Regions from separate parts of the Exiguobacterium sp. R-39 genome, predicted to be linked through region 3. Evidence: riboswitches for the same ligand, from Rfam matches in the RefSeq annotation. Region 3 holds a riboswitch; each other region holds the start of a gene.

What was found. Region 3 has a riboswitch for lysine ahead of ACP26N_RS01215 (amino acid permease). Riboswitches for the same ligand answer to the same signal wherever they lie in the genome.
Region 1: it holds a riboswitch for lysine, as region 3 does, so the genes downstream of both, ACP26N_RS15700 (Na+/H+ antiporter NhaC family protein) here and ACP26N_RS01215 (amino acid permease) in region 3, are expected to answer to the same signal.
Region 2: it holds a riboswitch for lysine, as region 3 does, so the genes downstream of both, ACP26N_RS02660 (aspartate kinase) here and ACP26N_RS01215 (amino acid permease) in region 3, are expected to answer to the same signal.

Annotation. Positions count from the first base shown of each region.
Region 1 covers NZ_CP187965.1:3,006,992-3,012,164, reverse strand. The annotation lists gene htpG (molecular chaperone HtpG) at 52-1,917, shown strand; gene ACP26N_RS15700 (Na+/H+ antiporter NhaC family protein) at 1,999-3,582, opposite strand; lysine riboswitch at 3,688-3,863, opposite strand; gene ACP26N_RS15695 (hypothetical protein) at 3,933-4,673, opposite strand; gene ACP26N_RS15690 (heme oxygenase) at 4,821-5,153, opposite strand.
Region 2 covers NZ_CP187965.1:506,668-511,840, forward strand. The annotation lists gene ACP26N_RS02645 (GNAT family N-acetyltransferase) at 1-225, shown strand, start outside; gene ACP26N_RS02650 (argininosuccinate synthase) at 346-1,551, shown strand; gene argH (argininosuccinate lyase) at 1,548-2,918, shown strand; lysine riboswitch at 2,989-3,166, shown strand; gene ACP26N_RS02660 (aspartate kinase) at 3,280-4,479, shown strand; gene ACP26N_RS02665 (aspartate-semialdehyde dehydrogenase) at 4,492-5,173, shown strand, end outside.
Region 3 covers NZ_CP187965.1:203,773-208,945, forward strand. The annotation lists gene ACP26N_RS01195 (HlyD family secretion protein) at 1-152, opposite strand, end outside; gene ACP26N_RS01200 (TetR/AcrR family transcriptional regulator) at 348-977, shown strand; gene ACP26N_RS01205 (GGDEF domain-containing protein) at 1,019-2,110, opposite strand; gene ACP26N_RS01210 (MarR family winged helix-turn-helix transcriptional regulator) at 2,300-2,749, opposite strand; lysine riboswitch at 2,924-3,108, shown strand; gene ACP26N_RS01215 (amino acid permease) at 3,243-4,721, shown strand; gene ACP26N_RS01220 (hypothetical protein) at 4,850-5,032, shown strand; gene msrA (peptide-methionine (S)-S-oxide reductase MsrA) at 5,102-5,173, shown strand, end outside.

The sequences.
Region 1 (5,173 bases), 280 kb from region 3:
GAATTAGCACTCTATTGTATAGAGTGCTAAAAGTAAAAGGGGGTATCGAAAATGGAAACGAAACAATTTAAAGCCGAATCGAAACGATTGCTCGAAATGATGATTCATTCCATCTATACACACAAGGAAATCTTTTTACGTGAGTTGATTTCGAACGCCAGTGACGCCATCGATAAAATTTATTATAAAGCGTTGACGGACGAGACAATCACGTTCGACAAGGAAGCCTACAAAATTACGATTGAACCGAATAAAGAAACACGTCAACTGATTTTGCGCGATACGGGAATCGGGATGACAAAAGAAGAACTTGAAGAAAACCTCGGAACGATCGCGAAAAGCGGATCGCTCGCCTTTAAAGCGGAGAATGAATTAAAGGACGGCCATGACATCATCGGACAGTTCGGTGTTGGTTTCTATTCCGCCTTTATGGTCGCCGATACCGTTACGGTCGTGACGAAACCCTTTGGCAGTGATGTCGCGTACAAGTGGGAGTCACGCGGAGTCGACGGGTATACGATTGAAGAGGTCGAAAAAGAGACGGTCGGAACAGACATCACACTTCATATTAAAGCCAACGAAGAAGAAGAGAACTACGATGAATATTTAGAACCGTACCGCCTCCGGACCATCATCAAGAAATACTCCGACTTCATCCGCTATCCGATTGAGATGGCGGAGACGGAACAGCGTCCGGTCGACGGATCAGACGAAACTGAGTCCGTTACGGTCATGAAGACGGTCAACAGCATGGTGCCGATTTGGCGAAAAAACAAACGGGAGCTGACGGATGACGATTACCGCAACTTCTATCAGGAAAAACGATACGGATTTGACGCACCGATCAAACACATTCATATCAGTGCTGACGGAGCCGTCCGTTATCAGTCCATTTTGTTCATTCCCGAGCAACCGTCGTTTGATTATTATTCAAAAGAGTTCGAAAAAGGACTCGAACTGTATGCGAACGGTGTCTTAATCATGGAAAAATGCAGCGATCTCTTACCGGATCACTTCAGCTTCGTCAAAGGAATGGTCGATTCGGAAGACTTATCGCTCAACATTTCGCGTGAAATGTTGCAACACGACCGTCAGTTGAAGTTGATTGCGAAGAATATTCAAAGCAAGATCAAGACGCAGCTCGAAGCCTTGTTGCGTGACGACCGCGAAAAATATGAGACGTTTTACCAAGCATTCGGCCGTCAATTAAAGTTCGGTATCTATAACGATTACGGGATGCAAAAGGACACGGTGAAAGACCTTGTTCTGTTCCATTCGGCTAAAGAGAAAAAATTAGTGACGCTTGCAGAGTATGTCGCCGCGATGCCGGAAGATCAAAAGTATATCTATTACGCGTCAGGCGAAAGCACGGACCGGTTGGATAAGTTGCCGCAATCAGAGCTCGTGAAAGATAAAGGCTTCGATATTCTGTACTTTACGGAAGAAATCGATGAGTTTGCCATTCAAATGCTTCTTAACTATGAAGGAAAAGAGTTTAAGTCTGTCACGAGCAGCGACCTCGGAATTGAACAGACGGAACAGGCGGAAACGACCGAGACACAAGCCGAGATGTTTAAAGCGATGCAGGAGGTACTGGCAGGACAAGTCAAAGAAGTCAAAGCCTCGACCCGCTTAAAATCACATCCGGTCTGCTTTGCAACGGATGGTGCAGTATCGATCGAGATGGAGAAAATCCTCAAAGCGATGCCGAACAACCAGGACGTCGCCGCCGTCAAAATCCTGGAATTAAATACATCACATGATGTGTTCCGGGCGATTGAATCAGCGTACGTTGAAGACCGTCCGAAATTTGAGCGGTACACGAAGTTGATGTATCAACAAGCATTATTGATGGAGGGACTACCAATCGAAGATCCGGTCGCGTTTGCGAACGAAGTCTGCGCATTAATGGTCTGAAATTAAAAAAAATCGTATAAAGAAAGCCGGACCCGATGAATTCATCAGGTCCGGCTTTTTGGATGGTGTGTTTACTGCATCTTACTCCGAACGTAGCTGCGACGGGACGTCGCCGCGTCGTGACAGGACGTTCAGCATGACGAGGAAAATCACGAAGGCGATCAGGGCACCGATGAAGCCGAATAGGGACGAACCGGTGACACCGAGTACGAGATATCCGACAGCCGACGTCACTGCACCAATCAAGGCATATGGCAACTGGGTCGTGACGTGATCAATATGATGCGAACCGGCACCGGTCGAACTGAGAATCGTCGTATCGGAAATCGGTGAACAATGGTCCCCGAAGACAGATCCGGCAAGAACAGCAGCAAGTGTTGGTAACAACAGACTTGGATCAACCGCCATGATCAAATCGGCTCCGATCGGTAACATGATTCCGAACGTCCCCCAACTCGTTCCGGTCGAGAATGCCATGATACTGGCAATCACGAATAGAAGGAACGGCAGATAAGAAGCGGGAATCGATTTGCTGATGAAACTTGCGAGATAATCCCCGGTCTTCATGTCACCGATGACCGCGATGATCGTCCAGGCAAACAAAAGAATAACGACAGCGGGCCACATCGATTTCATGCCCGCCCAGATACTGATGCGGTAATCACGTGCCGGAATTTTCCGACCGATCATCATCAGGAACGCAACGACTAAACTGATGATGACACCAGAAACAAGTGAGCGCGTCACGTCTGTTGCTTCAAAGGCGCCGATTAACGAAAAAGGCCGATCGTCAGCCGCAAGTGCCTGGGCACCTGTCCAAAGAAGGGCTGTGATGGTCGCAATGACTAACACGACGATTGGAACAACCAAGTCACGGACTTTACCGCCATCGTGTTCCTTGACTTCTTCTGCCATCCCAATTGGTGTCCCTTTGTTGGCGTCAAACAATTCACCTTGTAAGGCCCGCAACTCGTGCGTCCGCATCGGTCCAACGGCAATTCCCGTATAAGCGATGTAGAGTGTCAGTAACAAAGCGAAGATGGCGTAGAAGTTTAACGGCACAATCATCAGGAACGCACTGAACGCCGAGTAATCAGTGATTGAATGGGTCGTCAAGATTCCTGCGATAATCGAGATGATGAAGGCACCCCAGCTCGATAATGGACTGATGACACAGACCGGTGCAGCGGTGGAATCGATGATATACGCCAGTTTGGCGCGCGAGACACCGCGACGATCCGTTAACGGACGACTGACATTTCCGACGGCCAGACTGTTAAAGTAATCATCGATGAAAATCAAAATACCTAATCCGAAAGCGGCAAGCCTTGCACCACGTGCCGTCTTGAAATGTGTCGTCGCCCATTCGCCGAAAGCACGGGCACCGCCGGATGTTTGTATCAGTGTCGACAAGACACCGAGTAACAGTAAGAAAACGAGTAATAAGACATTCCATTCATTTAACGCACCGTCTGCCCAAAACAGACTGAAGATGTTTTTTCCGAGATAAACAACGGTATCCACCGGATTGAAGCTGTGAAGCAGTAAGGCACCAATCAAAATGCCGACACCAAGTGAAATGACGACTTTTCGTGTGACAATTGCTAAAACGATGGCAACGATTGCCGGGACAAGCGCAATGATAGAATCTGAATAGTTGACCATTGTTGTGGTTCCTCCTCCTTTTTTAGAAGATGAGACCCGTTGCACAGAAAAAAGCAAGGGCACCGGCAACAAAGCCGACACCCTTGCTGGATGCGTCTTTCTTAGCCGAATTGGAGCGCTCCATACAACATGCGTATGGCAATCGAACGGGTCTTTCCCGATTCGACCAGCATGGTCACGTCTGACACGTGACGATACTTCGGCGGCATCACCTTTCTTTGATCGTCTTCGTTGTCATCCTCAGACCAAATACTCATCAACACCGCGCCTCTACCTCATCGATAGAATAGTCATATTCTTTTTATAGGAAAATCTTATCCTAATTTCTTTTAAAAAATTAAGGCTGTTTGTTAAGTATCGAAGTAGGAAGTTAACTGCTTCATCAAATAGTCTTTATTTTCTTCAAACTGTCGCTTCCGGTGTCCATTTGCACCAGAAGGATGCGGGAAACCAAATAATACAGTATGTTTTTTAATTCGTCCCTGATGAAGCAATGTCCGGACAGTTGACTCGACGACACGTCCGAACGGGACCAAAATGACAGGGTGGGGTAACTGATTCAATTCCGCTGCGAAGTGCTCATACGCGTAATGTTGCAGCAACGGTGTTCGGTCAATCTTTGGTTGATGTCCCGTATAATTTTTGTCCCGGTAAAAAACAGGATGTCTCAGAATCGAAGTCGTGTGCAACAGATTCTGATTTGCATGAAATAAGGTGGCTGTTGAAGGAATATTCAGCAGACGATTTAATTCGAGTTCATCTAACATTATTGTCAAATTACGCCGCATGGGACCGGCGAAACTGGCACTGTATTTGACGATTTTCGATGCTTCTTCGATTGTTGCACCATGGTGGAAGGCATCAGCCGCTTCTTCATAAGCAATGCGCATTTGTTCAAATCCTGGTGTGATGCCAATGAAGACTATTTTGGCAGAGCGATTGATATATTCTCCGATTGGTGAGTAGTAAACGGATAATTCCTGTTCCTGTTGTAATAGGAAACCGTCTGTGAACAAGTCCTGGCGCGTCAAGGACCGATCAATCGGTAAGGCGCGGATGGCCTGTTCAAAAATCGATAATGAATTCAGCATGATAAGTCCTCTCTCTTTCTGTATTGGACCTATGATAACAAATAATGGTATTACATACAATTTAAACCCATATCAATATAGTGAGGGGTCTCTTAAGAATAAAAAAACCTTGCGACCAAATTGGAGGCAAGGCGGTTCTGACATGAATTATAAAGAAGTTCGTTCTTTGACAGAAGCCACTTCATACGTGATGATTTCACTTCCAAGCATTGGAGATTCTTCTTGTTTGCCGTCTGACGGTGCCGGACGCTTATGTGACTCTTTAAAATCATCACTGTTCCGCCATACTTCAAAATCCTTCATGTCTTCCCAGTACATGTTGACGTTCATTTCATCGTGTTCTTCGAGACCTTGTGTCAGTAAAACTTCGACACGAACAAATCCCTTCATCGAGTCAAGACCACTCGGACGGGTAAAGCGTGGTGCGAGTGCTGCTGCCATTCCTTTTTTGACTTTAATCCGATTCGTAACAACGATCATTGGATAGTCCCCCTTATAGA
Region 2 (5,173 bases), 300 kb from region 3:
AAGGTCGAACGCGTCGCGACACTTGCGGCGACAAGAGGAAAAGGATACGGTGGCGAACTGATGCAGGCGATGGAACGGATTGCCCGCCGTGAAGGGCGGACGATTTTGACACTCGGTGCCCAGGTCCAGGCAATCCCGTTTTATCAAGGGCTTGGTTATGCAATTGTTTCCGATGAATTTGACGATGCCGGCATCCCGCACCGGACGATGGAGAAAAAAATTTAACGCTGATTTTTTAAGAAATCCTGAAAAAAGGGTTTCTTTTTTTGAAAGTCTATGTATATATATAATTCATAGTGAATTTTTATACAGACAGATACAGTCGAATTCAAGGAGGAAATAAGAATGACAAAACAAAAATTGATTTTAGCGTATTCGGGTGGACTCGATACTTCAGTCGCCATCAAATGGTTGAGCAAGGATTATGACGTCGTCGCATTATGCATGGACGTCGGCGAAGGAAAAGATTTGTCAGTCATCAAAGAAAAAGCGTTACTTGTCGGAGCAATCGAATCCATCGTTCTTGATGTCAAAGACGAATTCGCAAATGACTTTGTTTTGCCGGCCCTTCAGTACGGTGCGCATTATGAAGGAGCCTATCCTCTGATTTCCGCCTTATCTCGTCCGTTGATTGCTGAAAAACTGGTCGAAGTGGCTCATGCCCACGGTGCCACAGCAGTCGCCCACGGCTGTACCGGAAAAGGAAACGACCAAGTCCGGTTCGAAGTTTCGGTTGCAGCACTCGATCCGTCACTCGAAGTCATCGCGCCGGTTCGTGAATGGAAATGGTCACGTGAAGAAGAGATCGCTTATGCGAAAGAAAATGATGTACCGATTCCAATCAATCTTGACAGCCCGTATTCAATCGACATGAACTTATGGGGACGCAGTAATGAATGTGGCGTTCTTGAAAATCCATGGACAGAGCCGCCGCAAGATGCCTATGCCCTGACGGTCGCACCGGAAGACGCACCGGATCAAGCGGAAGAAGTCATCATCGGTTTTGAAGCAGGTGTCCCGATTTCAATCAATGGTACAGCGTATCCGCTGGCAAAACTGATTACCGAACTGAATATTATCGCCGGTGCACATGGCGTCGGACGGATTGATCATGTCGAAAACCGTTTGGTCGGAATCAAGTCACGTGAAGTCTATGAGTGCCCGGGTGCAACGGTCTTACTGAAAGCACATGCAGCCCTTGAGACCATCACATTGACGAAAGATGTCGCACACTTTAAACCGATTCTCAGCAAACAATATGCAGAAACGATTTACAACGGATTGTTCCATGCTCCGCTGACGAAAGGGCTCAAGGCCTTCTTGACGGCAACGCAACAGGACGTGACCGGCGAAGTCCGTGTCAAACTCTATAAAGGGAATGCAACCGTTACAGGACGTCAGTCAGCCGTTTCATTGTACGACGAGAAACTCGCGACCTACACAAAAGAAGATGCCTTTGATCACGAAGCAGCGAAAGGATTCATTAAATTGCATGGTCTTGCGATTGCGACACATGCCAGTGTCCATCGTCAGGAAGGCGTGAAAAAATGACGAAACTATGGGGCGGACGTTTTACGGAAAGTGCTTCCGCTCAAGCGGAAGCCTTCGGCGCATCGATTTCATTTGATCAGAAATTAGCCGCCGTTGATTTGCAAGGGAGTCTTGCGCATGCACAGATGTTGTATGAACAAGGGATTCTTGAGAAAACCGAGTGGCAACAAATCGAAGCCGGGCTGAAACAGTTAAAAACGACACTCGATCAGCACGTCTACACGACGGTTGACGAAGATATCCACATGAATCTTGAACGGTTGCTGACGGAACAGATTGGTCCCGTTGCCGGGAAGCTGCACACGGCGCGCAGTCGAAACGATCAGGTCGCGACTGATTTGCATCTCTGGATGGAACAACATGTTCTCGAACTCCTGACCAGCATCCGTAATCTGCAATCCGTCATTACGGAACAAGCGGAGCAACATGTCGAGACGGTCATGCCGGGTTACACCCATCTGCAGCGGGCACAGCCGATTTCACTGGCACATCACTTGCTCGCTTACTTTTGGATGTTTGAACGGGATGCCGATCGGTTGACGGATAACTTAAAGCGGATCCGGATGTCGCCGCTCGGTGCAGGGGCACTGGCGGGAACGACTTTCCCGATTGACCGGTTCAAGTCAGCCGAGCTGCTTGGTTTTGAACAGGTCTATCCGAATAGTCTGGATGCGGTCTCGGACCGGGACTTCGTCATCGAGTATCTCGGTATCGCCTCAACAGTGATGATGCACTTGTCACGCTTTTGCGAAGAAATCATCATCTGGGCTTCACAGGAGTTTTCATTCATCGAATTATCCGACGCGTTTTCAACGGGATCGAGTATGATGCCACAGAAAAAAAATCCGGATTTCGCAGAACTGATTCGCGGTAAAACAGGACGTGTCTATGGTAACCTGATGGGCTTCCTGACGACGATGAAGGCTCTTCCGCTCGCTTACAATAAAGATATGCAAGAAGATAAAGAGGGTGTCTTTGATACCGCTGATACGGTGTTACAATCCGTTCAAATTTTTACAGGCATGATCGAATCCGCTACGTTTAAGACAGAAGCGCTCAAGAAGGCGACGATGCAAGACTTCTCGAATGCAACGGAACTGGCAGATTATCTGGTCACAAAAGGGATTCCGTTCCGGGAAGCGCATGAAATCGTTGGGAAAGCCGTCCTACATTGTGTGCAGAGCGGATGTTTCTTAAAAGATTTGACGCTGTCGACGTATCAGACGTTCCATCCGGTCATTGCGGAAGATGTATATCCGTTGCTCGATCCGGTTCAAGCCGTCGCACGACGGGGAAGTTACGGCGGGACCGGTTTTACAGCCGTCCGGGAACAACTCACATTAGCGAAGAAGTACCTTGAAAAATGATAAAATTCAAAAAAAGTTTGGCAAATCACTGGATTTAACAAAAAATGTTTGCTATAACTGTAACTAACAACCGACAGATAGAGGCGCGGATGACATCAGTAGCAACACTTACAAAGGCAAGCATGCCAAGTGATGTGAAAGGGGAAATCCGCCGAAGTGAACAGGAAAATGCTTTTTCCTGATTGCTGGTACAACGGTTAAGATCCGTTGTACTGCCGAAACCCACGTTTCGGAGCGCTATCTTACGTAAAAGAACGAATGACACTGTCATCGTTTGTCCGATCGTGATAACGACGGGCCGTAGGAACGCTCCTACCGGCCCGTCGTTTTTTTCTGTTTCGGGACAAAAGGAGATAGGATTGTGACAACTGTACTTAAATTTGGTGGTAGTTCGGTTGCGACTGTCGAACAGATTCAGTCAATTGCGAATTATTTGAAGAATCGGACGGATCAAGGGGAGAAATTAGTCGTCGTCGTATCAGCGATGGGGAAAATGACGGATTCATTGATTGCCCAAGCACAAGCGATTACCGACCGGCCGGAACGGCGCGAACTGGATCGTCTGCTTGCAATCGGAGAAGAACAGACGATTTCGTTACTCAGCATCGCGCTGAATTCACTCGGGACAAAAGCCTTGTCGCAAACGGGAGCCCAAGCCGGCATCAGTACGATGGGGCTGCATACGAAAAGTAAAATCAAACAAATCGACGGTGAACTGCTCCGGAAAAAACTTGAAACCTACGATGTGATCATCGTCGCCGGTTTCCAAGGGGTCAATGAACTGGGGGATGTCACGACACTCGGACGCGGCGGATCAGATACGACAGCCGTTGCCTTAGCAGCCGTCCTTGATAAACGTTGTGAGATCTATACGGATGTTGACGGTGTCTATACGGCAGATCCACGGATTCATGCTGCAGCGCAGCCGATTCCGCACATTTCATACGATGAGATGATGGAAATGAGTGCTCTTGGCTCAAAAGTCATGGAGATGCGCAGTGTCGAACTCGGTAAAAAATACGGCGTCCACATCTTCGTCGGAAAAACACTAGAATCGAAAAGAGGGACTTGGATTATGGAGGCAACGGAAACGATGGAACAGAAAGCAGTAACGAGTGTCAGTGTGACGAAAAACGTCCTGACGGTATCAATCAAACACGTTCCACAGACGAATTCAGCGGTCGCGGATATCTTTGAACTGTTGTCAGGTCGCCACGTCAACATTGATATGATCAGTCAGACGACGTTTGACAGTGACATCTTCCTTTCCTTCTCTTGTCCGTTAGACGAAGAAGAGTTTTTGGAAGAGGCCTTGCAGGATATCATCAATCGTTTCCCGACCGTCAAAGTCGATCGTCATAACCAACATGCCAAATTATCGGTCGTCGGAATCGGCATGCGGGACGCAACCGGCGTCGCTTCGAAATTATTTGCGATTTTCCGGGCCGAAAACATCACGTTTTATCAGGTTACAACATCAGAGATCAGCATCTCATATACGATTGCCCAAGCTGACATCGAACGGACCGTCGCAGCAATTGCTCAAGCATTCGACCTGTAAGGAGGAAATCATATGTATCATGTCGCAGTCATTGGCGCAACCGGCGCCGTTGGTCAAAAAATGTTACAAGTCCTGGCGGAACTCGACTTTCCGGTTCGTCAGATTTCAGCGTACGCTTCAGCCCGTTCTGCCGGGAAAACCGTCCAGTTCAAAGGACAGGACGTCACGATTCAAGCATTATCGGAGCAGATTACGGAAGACGGCATCGATGTGGCGCTGTTTGCAGCAGGCGGCACCATCAGTGAGCAGTATGCACCGTTACTGGCTGCAGCAGGCACACTGGTCGTCGACAATTCAAGCGCCTTCCGGATGCAGGCCGATATCCCGCTTGTCGTACCGGAAGTGAATCCGCAAGCAATCGGACCAAATGACCGTTTGATTGCCAACCCGAACTGTTCGACGATTCAATCGGTCGTCGCCCTGGCGCCGCTTCAACAATTTGGTTTGAAACGTGTTAACTATACGACGTATCAAGCCGTGTCCGGTTCCGGTCAAAAAGGAATCGAGGATTTAGCCCGCGGCAGCCGCGGCGAAGAACCGGTCAATTATCCGCATCCGATTCACGATAACATTCTGCCGCATATCGATGTGTTCTTACCAGACGGTTACACGAAAGAAGAACAGAAAATGATTGACGAAACACGAAAAATCTTCCAGCTACCGGAGTTACCGGTCAGTGCGACATGTGTCCGGG
Region 3 (5,173 bases):
CTTGCGATTGTAATCATTTTTCCGTCGATCTTGGCATTGTCTGTTTTCACATAACTTGTCGCCTGATCGTAGTAGTAATAGCCGATCGCGCCTCCACCGATTAAAACAACCAGTGTCAAAATGTTAATCAATAATACTTTTTTCATGTTCATGATATGAAATGCATCCTTTCTTTCGTGTACTCTGAGTTCCCCAGTCGTAACATAAAAACTACTCCTCTGGGGGAGGAGTAGTTAATATAGTTAATTATATGGAGAAGGAATCAACATACAACCGACAATTTCCGACAAAGTGTTGGAAAAGTCGATGAGAACGGATACAATATCAAAAAAAGGTGGTTCCAGTAGATGAATCCAGGGCAAGATCCACGACCAAAGCGGTCACGTGACCGTATTACAAAAGAATTGTTTCGTTTGCTTGACCATCATCCTTTTTCAACGATCACAGTCAAGATGTTGACGGATGGGGCGGCTGTCAATCGATCGACGTTCTATGCACACTTTACAGATAAATATGATTTGATGAATCAGATTGTAGACGATCATATGCGGCTTCTTGTGGAAGCGATCCGGATTCAAGGAATCACATCACCGGACTATCCATCGCTCGAACGGGTCAGCCGCTATTTCGAACGGCTTTTCATCCATATTGAGCAACATGAACAATTTTACCGGACGATGTTGTTGAATGGTCCGGTAAAAACGTTCATTTCGCGCTTTTTGGATACGTTAAAAGAAAACTATCAACGTGTGTTTGAAGCACATGCCGTCAATGAAACCCAATTGGTTGATCGTGATTTATTATTGAACTACGTGATCGGTGGACAGCTCGGACTATTGATTTCCTGGTTACGAAACGGTCGTCCTTATTCAGGGGCCTATATGGCGGACCAGCTCAGCCGGATGATTGTTTTCGGAACAGTCAAAAGTATCGGTTTTCCGGAACAATCGGCTGGAACAGTAGAAAAGAATACCTAAAAAAGACTGCCCTTTCACCGAGTGACGGGAAAGGGCAGTGATCAGGCTTGTTCGAGTTCCAGTTTTTTGGTGTAATTCGTACTCCGATTCCGTCCGCTGTCTTTCGAATGATACAATGCCTTATCCGCCTGCTGTAAAGCCTCAAGAGACGTATGCGAGCTGCTGGAATGTGCAATACCCAGCGAAATCGTAATCTGTAAGTCAGGGACCGCCGTCGTCGGGAACAGATTTCGTGCGACCGTCGTCCGGGCAAGCTCAGCAATGTTTTTCGCATCGACGAGTGATGTATTCGGGAGAATGATTAAAAATTCTTCGCCCCCGTAACGCCCGACTAAATCATCCGGCCGTGCCAGTGATGCTAATGTCGTACCGAGTTGCCGTAAAACATCGTCTCCGGCATCATGACCGTACGTATCGTTGACGTGCTTAAAGAAATCAATATCAATCAAGACAAGCGAATACCCGTCTTCTGCTGAACCGACAAGGGACAAGGAATCATCCAGCCGGCGCCGGTTAGCGAGGCCCGTCAAGGCATCCGTCATGGCGAGCTTTTGTTGATACTGGATGTTTTCAAAGTGGCGTCGCAACTCTGTCAACAGGTGATAGGTCACAAAACCGGCAATCAGGTTAAAAAATATGTAAGCCAGTGATATTTCGATGAAGGTCGTCCAACTGCTCGTCAATAGATAGATAGCCGGCAACGAATAGAGAATACCGATCCCGATCATCAGTTCGAAGTTCCAGAAGGTCATCCGGATGTAGCGCCGGACGATGGCAATCGTCAGGATGAACAGTGCGATGACGATTGTTGACAGGATGGCAGCATCGATTTGTTCGACAGGCGTCAGGGCAAAACGTGTTGCGATAATCATGGTGCCGGTGACGAGTGCACTAGGTAAGCCGCCGAACATCATGGCAATGACGATGGGGACAATTCGTAAATCAATCCGGGCGACATCGATCTGGATGCTGTTGAACATCAAGAGTACAGAAATCAATCCGGCGATGAAGCCTAACACGAGTCGGATGTTCAGATTCGTGTTCGGTGTAATCCGCGGGTGATTTCGAAAAGGTAGAAACAAAAGAGTGATCGTTGTAAACAGTAGACAAAAATTGATGATGAAATTATTCATGATGGACAACAAATCCTCCCAGCTCCTCGTAAACGCATTTCCAATAAGATAGTTCTAGTATACCCATTTTAATAACGGCAAGAAATGGAAAAATGTTTAGGGAAACATGGCAAGTCGAAAAAAAAGACAAAGTACACAGTCAAGTGAACTTTGTCAGCGAAAAAAATAAATATTTTTTTAAAACAATTTTTAGGAAGAAACAGCCTCTTCATCCATCGTTAAAAGGATCTTATCGAAGACCTGGACCATCGCATGAAGCTCTTCTTCGGTGAGTGTACCAAAACGGTCTTGGAGATATTTCCGGCGGACGATTTCAAGTTCGTGGAAAGCGGCTTCACCTTCGGCCGTCAATGCTAAAACAATCGATCTTCTGTCGTCCGTCGAACGCGTCCGCGTGACGAATCCGGCTTTATACAGACGATCAGTCAAAGCCGTTACCTGACTTGTCGCAAGCTCAAACTGTTCTGCGAGTAGAGTCGGACGTTGGGGACCATTTTCGGACAGGCTGCGCAAAATGAAAAATTCACTCCGCGTCGCGGTTCCTTCAAACAGTCGGTTGAGTTCGCGGCGTAATGTCCGGAGAATGACCCGCATTTGTTCCTCTAATCGATAGGTCAGTTGATCACGTTCTTGTGGCATTCAAGCAACATCCTTTCTCTCGGTTAACTTCTATAATTTAGTGTACTAAAAATTACGGAATTTTACCACGGATAGCGGGAATTTCAAAAAAAGAATTGACAATTTGAAGACGTTTTGTGTAAAATGACGAAGTAATAACGAAATTATAACTAACTTAATTAGTTCTCACTCAACCAGTGGGATGGAGGTTGCAGTTCTTATAAGTACAGTCACAGATGTCGTCAAGCGGCAGATGAGGTGACTGAAAAGGAAGAATTGCCGAAATCAATCATCGCTTTGAAGATGATCGATTGGGATTAGATCGAACAGGTCTAATACTGTCACAGGTCAGATCTGACTTGTGGGGAGCTATCTTTCACGACGGTAGAATGGGGCGCATCCTTTTTACTATGTTGCGTTCTCATCTTCCTTCTGGAAGGTGAGGGCGCTTTTTGTTTTTTTTCGATTCAAAAAGTGTCCTCTCAAAAATTTAAAAAAGAGAGAAGCGAATAAGATGAATACTTTACAACCCCAAAGAAAACTCGATTCAACTGAAGAAGGATTAAAACGCGGTCTGCAAGCCCGTCACATGTCGATGATTGCGATTGGCGGAGCCATCGGAACCGGTTTATTCATTGCCTCCGGTGCGTCCGTTGCAGCTGCCGGTCCGGGCGGTGCCCTGTTATCGTATGCGATCGTCGGATTGATGGTGTACTTTTTAATGACGAGCCTTGGTGAGATGGCCGCTTACATGCCGGTCGCCGGTTCCTTCTCGACCTACGGTGCGAAGTTCGTTGATCCATCGTTTGGTTTTGCACTCGGTTGGAACTACTGGTACAACTGGGCAGTCACGATTGCCGTTGAACTCGTTGCGGCCCAAATCGTCATGACATACTGGTTCCCGGATGTTCCAGGTTTTTATTTCAGTGCCATCTTCTTGTTACTGATGATTGGTTTAAATTACTTCTCCGTTAAAGGATTCGGTGAAGCCGAATACTGGTTCGCGATGATCAAGGTCGTCACAGTCATCATCTTCTTGATTGTCGGAGTCGCGATGATTTTTGGTGTCTTCACATCAGAAGCGCCGGTCGGCTTTAAAAACTTTGCATTAGGTGATGCACCGTTCGTCGGAGGCATTCCAGCCGTTATCGGTATCATCTTGGTCGCCGGTTTCAGCTTCCAGGGAACCGAACTTGTCGGAATCGCGGCAGGCGAATCCGAAGATCCGGAAAAAAACGTCCCGAAAGCTGTTAAACAAGTCTTTTGGCGGATTCTTCTCTTTTATGTATTTGCGATTTTTGTCATCGGCATGTTGATTCCGTATACAAGTCCGAACCTGGTTTCAAACGATATTACCGATGTAGCAGTCAGTCCGTTCACACTTGTTTTTGAAAAAGCCGGTCTCGCGTTCTCGGCAGCATTGATGAACGCCGTCATCCTGACGTCTGTTTTATCAGCCGGGAACTCCGGGATGTACGCATCGACACGGATGCTGTACACATTGGCACGCCAAGGTGACGCGCCGAAAATGTTCGCACAAGTCTCGAAAAACGGTGTTCCCCGTAATGCCTTGCTCGCAACTGGGGCAATCGGCGCACTTTGCTTCCTGACATCGATGTTTGGCGGACAGGTCTACCTCTGGTTGTTGAATGCTTCCGGGATGACCGGTTTCATCGCATGGCTCGGTATCGCGATCAGCCATTACCGTTTCCGTAAAGGATTCCTTGCGCAAGGTCATTCACTCAGTGACTTGCCGTACGTTGCACCTGCTTTCCCGTTTGGACCGCTCTTTGCCTTCGGACTTTGTTTCCTTGTCATCGTCGGTCAAAACTATGCCGCATTCCTCGCGGATCAAATTGATTGGGTTGGAATCGCCGCGACATATGTCGGTATTCCGTTATTCCTTGCTTTCTGGTTAGGTCATAAATTTAAAAACCGGACATCGGTCGTTCCTTATTCAGAAATGGAATTCCCGAAACATCCGCGTTCGTAAGGTAAAAGTCGATTCCGTTTCAAACGGAGTCGGCTTTTTTTGATGGATGTTGAAAAAGAAATAATCTAGAAAAGCATATCAAACAGTAAAAAATCGTATAAGATAAAAGAAAAATGGAGGCGACCTCAGTGAACTATTGGTATCACTTTAAACGGGCATTCATCCCGATTGCGATTTTGCTTGTGACGTTAGCCATCTATCAGATGCTGTACCGTATGAATAACATATGGTATTCACTCGGTGGATTGATTTTAGTATTTGCGGCGATTTATTTTGTCATGCGCCGTCTAAAAGCGAATCCTGAAGAGTGACTGAGCAAGATAGTAGGGTAGTGGCGCGGAACGCGTTAAAATAGACCTATACAGAGGAGGGGAAGCTAGATGGCAAAAGCAATATTCGCAGGTGGCTGTTTTTGGTGCATGGTCAAGCCATTTCATAAATATGATGGCGTC